DNA from 2 places in the Allobosea minatitlanensis genome. Region 2 is predicted to be linked to the other one. Evidence: riboswitches for the same ligand, from Rfam matches in the RefSeq annotation. Region 2 holds a riboswitch; the other holds the start of a gene.

Region 1 (3,889 bases), 990 kb from region 2:
CCACCTCACCGCCAAGAGCGTCGACGAGCTCTCGCGCGGCTATTTCGGGGCGGACCGGATGAAGGCCTATGTCAACACCGTCCAGCGCGAGGAGATCCGGCGCGGCATCTCGGCGGTGAAGCACCAGCACGAGGTCGGCTCCGACCTCGGCGACAGCTTCAAGGAGATGGTGGCCGGCGAACGCGCCCTCAAGGCCGGCGGCCACGCCAACGCCATGAACCAGTTCGCCGCCGCCTGATCGAGACATGGCCGGCGCATCCCGCGCCGGCCTTCCAGCCCATTCATTCTCCAGAGGGAGGCCATCATGTCCCAGCCGGAATTCAAGATCGTCCCCAAGCCGGAAATGTCCGCGGAGGACCGCGCCATCAACCGCCTCGCCGACGCGGTTCATCGTCTCAACGAGGCGGTGCAGCGCGCCGTCGAGGCCGGCATCTCGATCGAGCTGGTGCGCGTCTCGCGTTTCCATGACGGCAGCGGCAACTGGGGCGACCAGATGGTGCCCCTCGTCCGGGCGCCGGCCAGAGCGAGCGAAGGCTGATTCCCCCCCAAGGATATCCGCGAGACCATCGCTTCAGGAAACCCGGCGGGCCAGGCCCGCCGGGTTTCGCGCTTTCCCGCCCCTGGCGCCCGCTGATGTTACGGGGAAACGGGATCGTCTCGCGCTTGCCCCGGAACCCATGCCGGATCTGCGCAGCGTCTCTCCGGGGGACGGCCAAAGGCCGGCCCGAGGGCCGCGTCCGGGATGACCGCGCTCCCATGAGAACCAGCAGGGACCAGCCGGCGGCGCTGCCTCACCGCTCGACGACACATTCAAAGACATAAAGATGTCTTTATATCTCCATTGACGTTTGCGGCGGGATCGGCATACTGGCACCGTCGAGGTTCTCCCGTGCGGCCTGTCGCGCGGGAGCTAAGACGGGAAGCCGGTGAGAGGCCGGCGCTGCCCCCGCAACTGTAAGCGGCGAGCTCTTGCCCACCTGCGTCACTGAGGCCTTCGGCCTTGGGAAGACGGGCACGAGCGATGACCCGCGAGCCAGGAGACCTGCCCCGACAACGTGAACGTCCTCGGGCGGGGTGTCCCGGTGGTGCGCTTGGCGGCTCCGCCCGGACACGCGTCCGGCGGTCGTCGCTCCGCGTCCGCTATGGCCTTTGCCCCCATTTATTGGGGTTGAGCCTATGTCAAAATCAGTCTCCGTCGCCGCTCTCGGCACGCCGCGCATCGGTCCGCGCCGCGAACTCAAGACCGCGCTCGAAAGCTTCTGGGCCGGCAAGTCCGACGAGAAATCCCTTCTCGACACCGCCGCCGGCCTGCGCGCCGCCAACTGGGCCCGGCAGAAGGCGCAAGGGATCACGGTGATCCCGTCCAACGACTTCTCCTTCTACGACCAGGTGCTCGACACCAGCGTGATGGTCGGCGCGATTCCCGCGATCTACGGCTGGAAGGGCGGGCCGGTGCCGCTCGGCACCTATTTCGCCATGGCCCGCGGCTCTCAAGGAGCGGCCGGGCCGCACACCTCCTGCGGCCATGCCCATCACGACCACGACCATCATCACGGCGTTCCGGCGCAGGAGATGACCAAGTGGTTCGACACCAACTACCATTACATGGTGCCGGAATTCGAGGCCGGGCAGCGCTTCGAGCTCGCCTCGCTGAAGCCCGTCGACGAATACCGTGAGGCAAAGGCGCTCGGCTACGAGACCCGTCCGGTGCTGCTCGGCCCGGTGACCTTCCTCAAGCTCGGCAAGGCCAAGGACCCGAACTTCGCCCCGCTCTCGCTGCTGGGCGAGCTGCTCCCGGTCTATGTCGACGTGTTGCGCCGGCTCTCGGCCAACGGCGCCGAATGGGTGCAGATCGACGAGCCCTGCCTCGTGCTCGACCTCGACGAGCCCACCCGCGAGGCGCTGCGCCGGGCCTATGCGACGATCGCTCACGCCCTGCCGCAGCTCAAGCTGATGTTGGCGACCTATTTCGGCGCGCTCTGCGACAATCTCGACACCGCCGTCGCCCTGCCCGTCGCCGGCCTGCATCTCGACCTCGTCCGCGCGCCCGAGCAGCTCGACGCGGTTCTCGCCAAGGCGCCGCGCGGCCTCGTGCTCTCGCTCGGCGTGGTCGACGGCCGCAACGTCTGGAAGACCGATCTGGAGAAGGTCCTCGCGAAGATCGAGCCGGTCGCGGCCCGGCGCGGCACCGACCATGTCCAGATCGCGCCGTCCTGCTCGATGCTGCACAGCCCGATCGACCTGGAGCTGGAAGCCAATCTCGATGCCGAGGTGAAGGGCTGGCTCGCCTTCGCCGTGCAGAAGATGGACGAGCTCGCCACGCTCGGCCGGGCGCTCGCCGGCGGGCGCGAGAGCGTGAAGGACAAGCTCGCGGCCTCGACCGCGGCCGCCGCCGCCCGGCGGGCTTCGCCCAAGGTCAACGACAAGGCCGTCGCCGCACGCATGGCGCAGGTCACGGAAGCCTTCGCCCGCCGCAAGAGCGGCTTCGCCGACCGCGCGAAGCTCCAGCGCGCCCGCTTCAACCTGCCCGCCTTCCCGACCACCACGATCGGCTCCTTCCCGCAGACACCGGAGGTCCGCAAGGCCCGCGCCGCCCATGACAAGGGCCGGCTCGGCCATGCCGAATACGAGCAGTTCCTGCGCGAGGAGACGGCCCGCACCGTGCGCTGGCAGGAGGAGATCGGCCTCGACGTGCTCGTCCATGGCGAGTTCGAGCGCAACGACATGGTGCAGTATTTCGGCGAGCAGCTCGCCGGCTTCGCCTTCACCCGCCATGGCTGGGTGCAGAGCTACGGCTCGCGCTGCGTGCGCCCGCCGATCCTCTACGGCGACGTCTCCCGCCCGAATCCGATGACGGTCGCGTGGTGGCGCTATGCCCAGTCGCTGACGAAGAAGCCGATGAAGGCGATGCTGACCGGGCCGGTCACCATCCTGAACTGGTCCTTCGTGCGCGACGACATCCCGCGCAGCCAGGCCTCCCGGCAGATCGCGCTGGCGATCCGCGACGAGGTGCTCGACCTGGAGAAGGCGGGCGCCGCGATGATCCAGATCGACGAGGCGGCCTTGCGCGAGGGCCTGTCGCTGCGCCGGGGCGACTGGAAGCGCTATCTCGACTGGGCGGTGGAGAGCTTCCGCATCTGCGCCTCCGGCGTCGCCGACGCGACGCAGATTCACACCCATATGTGCTATTCGGAGTTCAACCAGATCATCGACGCGATCGCGGCGATGGACGCCGACGTCATCTCGATCGAGACCTCGCGCTCGAAGATGGAGCTGCTGGAAGCCTTCCGCAGCTACCAATACCCCAACGAGATCGGCCCGGGCGTCTACGACATCCACTCGCCGCGCGTGCCGGACGTCTCGGAGATGACCGAGCTCCTCCGGCTCGCCCGGCAGCGGCTGAAGGACGAGCAGCTCTGGGTCAATCCGGATTGCGGGCTGAAGACGCGCAAATGGGAAGAGGTCAGGCCCGCCCTGATCAACATGGTGGAAGCGGCGCGCGACCTGCGCGCGGCCGCGCACTGACGAGCCGGAAGCAGGCGCGGCCGGCCGGTCGCGCCTGCCTCTCGATCGAGATCTCCGGGGGCGCCCGCAGCCTCCGGAGCGCCGTCCTCAGCCGAGGCGGCGCGTCACGCCGCCCTTGCCCGGAATCCGGCCATGGGGCGAGAACCGTTCCCGCAGCAGATAGGCGCCGCCGCCCGGGCCGAGCGCCGGCCAGCCGGGATCGACATAGGCGTTGAGCTCCCAGCAGCGCAGTTGCAGCCGCTCGGCCTCGTTCGTCGCATCGGAGCAGCGCGAGCCCTGCGAGCGCTGCCAGAAGGCGGCCGCCGGCTCGCCTGCCAGCGCCGCGGCAGCCAGAACGGTCGCGGCCAGAATCCTAATCATCGTC
Region 2 (3,889 bases):
GCCGTCGACCTCGGCCGACAGGAGGCCATGACGGGCGATGATGACCGCATCCTCCCAATCGCCGGTCGCCGGATCGCCGGTGCGGCGGAAGGCGACGACGCCGGCGCGGATCGGCTTGAAGCGCTCGAACATGCGCATGGCGTGGTCATGATCCCGCGCCGGGATCGGTTCCTCGGCCGAGATCTTGCCCCTGGACCCCTTCACGGCCTTGAACGGCTGGACGACGAAATAGGTGAGGTGTGCGACGGTTTCCCGCTTGGCATTACGCATTGACGCGCTCCTTTCTTCAGCCCCAGCCCCTGTGTCGCCAGGGCGACCCTAGGGAAACGCGTTCTTGTTCTGTTCTCAAGGGCGTTCTATGACAAAGGGAGTCAGGAGCGGAGGTCGCAGTGAAGAGCGGGGACAACCAGGAGTATGAGATGCGCACCCGCGAGGCGCGGCGCGAGGGGCTGTTCTACCTCGCGATCGTCGTCGCGGCCGGGCTTGCCGGGGGGCTGCTGCTGCGGTGGTGGCCGCAATGACCAGGCGCAAGGGCGAGATCACGCCCAAGCACCGCAACCGGTCGCATCCCTATCAGGTGGCGCTCGACCGCACCCCGGGGCCCATAGCATACGGCATCATGTACCGCTGGGCGGCCTGGTTCGATTCCGAGACCACCCCGCTCGGGCTGCACGGCATGTGCTGGTGTTTCTGCAGGCCGGAGGTGGCCGATGCCTTCGCCATGGATTTCGGCGGCCGGCGCATCGACCGCCCCGTCGAGTCGTACTATCTCAAAGTCGACCTGCCGGATGCCAGGGAGCTCGAGCGTCGCGCCAAAACATCCCGGAACGACAGGGTGACCGGCGGGTTGCCGGCGGATACAGCCAGCCTTTTCAGGGAGGCCATCACAATTCCCTTCTCGTCATTCAGCGATCCAGCCGACGTCGCGCGGGCGCAAGGCGCTCTCGACAGGGCCTGGATGATGGTTAGAGATTCCGTGCCGGAGACCGACATCGATCGGGAACGGCTGCGCCTGGCCTACATCGTCGCGAGCTTCGCCCTGATCGCCGTCGACGAGGAAGATCTTGCGCGCCGTGCAGCCGAGCGCTTCCGGAAAGGTCCGCGAGGAGGATGATTTCGCTTCCGAGTTCGGAAACGGGCATGATGCCCGCTCTTCGCTCATATCGCATTGAAAAATCGTCGTTTTACCGAACTCGGAAGCGAGAGCGGCACACTGGCGCATTTGTTCCGAGTTCCGCCGACCGCGCCGACGACATTTCAAGGGGTTAGCGGCAGGCCCGATTTCTGGCTTCCTGAATTTCTGGAATTCGGGCCGCCAAAACCGCGAAGGATCAAATGGCACTAAACGCCGCGCCGCCTGCCGCCTAACTCCTTGCAGCGCCGCCGCTTTCCGCCTGATCCCGCCTATTCCCGGTTAATCCCGCCTCATTGCCATGTGATGCTTCGTTTCACACCGATCCGGCGGCCGAAAAGCGCCTCTCGCGCCGGCTTTGGAAATCGAGCGGCTCCAATTGACCTTGCCATGCTTTCGCCCTAGTCGTGAACGGGACGGTTCCCTCAGGGGATCAAAAGGGAACGCGGTGCGGGCGGCTTGCCGCCCCATGCCGCGGCTGCCCCCGCAACTGTAAGCGGCGAGCCTTTCGCCAGACGCCACTGGGGACTCGGCCCCGGGAAGGCGGCGGAAGGCACCGACCCGCGAGCCAGGAGACCTGCCGTCTGCCGTGGTCACACGCGAGCACGTTCGGACGGGGTGTGCCGATCGCTGATTCGACCGTTTGCCGCCATCTGGCGGCGAAGGGGAGATCGCGTTCGCGGTGACGTGCCACAGACGTCAACGCCCGAGGTTTCCCCGCGTGTTTTCCTTAAGCCAGGCCGCAGGACGCGGCCGCCTCCTGCTCTCCGTCTCGCTGCTCGGCCTGGCCTGCTCCGCCGGCGCCGCCCTTGGCCAGGATCGCGCGGCCGCACCCGCCGCGCAGGATTCGGTCGCGCTCGACGAAATCGTCGTCAGCCCCACCGGCAAGCCGACGCCGGTGCGCGAGGTGGCGAGCTCGGTCACCGTCGTCACCGCCGAGGAGATCGAGCAGCAGCAGCGCCGGACGCTGCCGCAGGCGCTGGCGACCGTACCCGGCCTCAACCTCGTCCAGATCGGCGGCCCGGGCGGGCAGACCTCCGTCTTCATGCGCGGCACCAACTCCAACCACGTCAAGGTGCTGATCGACGGCATCGAGGCCAACGATCCCTCCACGCCCAACCGCTCCTTCGATTTCGGCTCGATGCAGACCGACGACATCGAGCGCATCGAGGTGCTGCGCGGCCCGCAGAGCGGCCTCTACGGCGCCAACGCCCTCGGCGGCGTCATCTCCATCACCACCCGGCGCGGCGAAGGCCCGCCGAAGGTGACCGCCCGGGTCGAGGCCGGCTCGCACGGAACCTTCAACCAGTCGGCCGGCTTCAGCGGCGGCACGGACCGCTTCGACTACGCCTTCAACCTCAGCCATTTCCGCTCGGATTCGACGGATTCCGTACCGTCGCAACTGATCCCGCCCGGGCGGAAGGTGCGGCCGAACGCCTATGATTCCTACACCTACTCGGCCCGGCTGGGCTTCGCCCTCACCGACACGCTGCGGGTCAACTGGACCGGCCGCTATACCGACGGCAAGTTCCTCAACCCCTACGATGCCGGATACCCGAGCGTGCCGACCCCCTATCGCTCGAGCCAGAACTACGCGCAGGCCATGACCCGCGGCGAGGTGGTCTGGGACCCGTTCGCCGGACGCTTCGTCAGCCGCCTCGGCGTCTCCTACACCAACCAGGACCGCTTCAACCGCTCGCCCAACGCCTTCGGCCTGCTCGGCCTGCCGACCGAATATCTCGGCGAGCGCACCAAGGTCGACTGGCGCGGCGACCTCGATATCGCCAAGGGCCACAACCTGATCATGGGCCTGCAATACGAGCGCGAGCGGCTGGAGACGACGAACTTCACCGCCTCCAACGGCAACAGGGCCGCCTTCCTCGAATATCAGGGCAATATCCAGGACCGCCTCTTCCTGGCGGCCAATATCCGCCGCGACGACGACGACAGCTATGGCGGCCACACGACCTGGCGCGTCGCGCCGGCCGTCATCCTGCCCTGGACGGACACCAAGCTGAAGGCGAGCTACGGCACCGGCTTCAAGGCGCCGACGCTGAACGAGCTCTTCGTCGACTACCGCCCCGGCTACAACTTCCACGGCAATCCGGACCTGCGCCCGGAGGAAAGCCGCGGCTGGGACGTCGGCTTCGAGCAGCCCCTCTTCGACCGGAAGCTGCAATTCGGCGCCACCTGGTTCCAGAACAGCATCCGCAACCTGATCGTCACCAACGCGACCTTCGATTCCTACGCCAATGTCGGCAGGGCCCGGACGAATGGCGTCGAAGCCTTCGCGGCGCTGGAGATCTCGCCGCAATTCCGTATCCGCGCCGACTACACCTTTACCCTGGCCAAGGACGAGAGCGCCCGGCAGGAGCTGCTGCGCCGGCCGCGCCACAAGGCCAGCGCCACCGCGACCTGGACCCCGATGGAGAAGCTCACCCTCTCGGCGACGCTGATCTATGTCGGCCCCTGGATCGACGGCAATCGCGACTTCTCGGTGTCGCGCCTCAAGGCCAAGGGCGCGACGCTGGTCAACCTCGCCGCCGAATACAAGGCGACCGACAAGGTCGCCGTCTTCGGCCGCATCGACAACCTGTTCGACAAGCGCTGGGAGAACCCGGTCGGCTTTCTCGTGCCCGGCTTCGGCGCCTTCGGCGGGATCAAGGTGGCGTTGGGCGGATGAGGCGCCTGCGCGCACGGCTTCGGCCGGCCGGCGCCTCCCGTGCCGTCATGCTGGCGGGCGCCGTGGCCTGGGCC

The links. A riboswitch is a leader RNA that binds a small molecule or an ion and turns the genes downstream of it on or off. The one in region 2 is predicted to bind cobalamin.
Region 1: linked by a shared signal. The riboswitch ahead of metE (5-methyltetrahydropteroyltriglutamate--homocysteine S-methyltransferase) and the one ahead of ACWH43_RS06395 (TonB-dependent receptor plug domain-containing protein) in region 2 are both predicted to bind cobalamin.

What each region holds. Positions count from the first base shown of each region.
Region 1 is NZ_OZ224509.1:2,320,520-2,324,408, reverse strand. It holds gene ACWH43_RS11625 (isocitrate lyase) at 1-238, shown strand, start outside; gene ACWH43_RS11620 (hypothetical protein) at 305-538, shown strand; cobalamin riboswitch at 863-1,064, shown strand; gene metE (5-methyltetrahydropteroyltriglutamate--homocysteine S-methyltransferase) at 1,177-3,525, shown strand; gene ACWH43_RS11610 (hypothetical protein) at 3,613-3,885, opposite strand.
Region 2 is NZ_OZ224509.1:1,327,619-1,331,507, reverse strand. It holds gene ACWH43_RS06410 (hypothetical protein) at 1-270, opposite strand, end outside; gene ACWH43_RS06405 (hypothetical protein) at 390-521, shown strand; gene ACWH43_RS06400 (hypothetical protein) at 518-1,114, shown strand; cobalamin riboswitch at 1,535-1,731, shown strand; gene ACWH43_RS06395 (TonB-dependent receptor plug domain-containing protein) at 1,854-3,815, shown strand; gene ACWH43_RS06390 (ABC transporter substrate-binding protein) at 3,812-3,889, shown strand, end outside.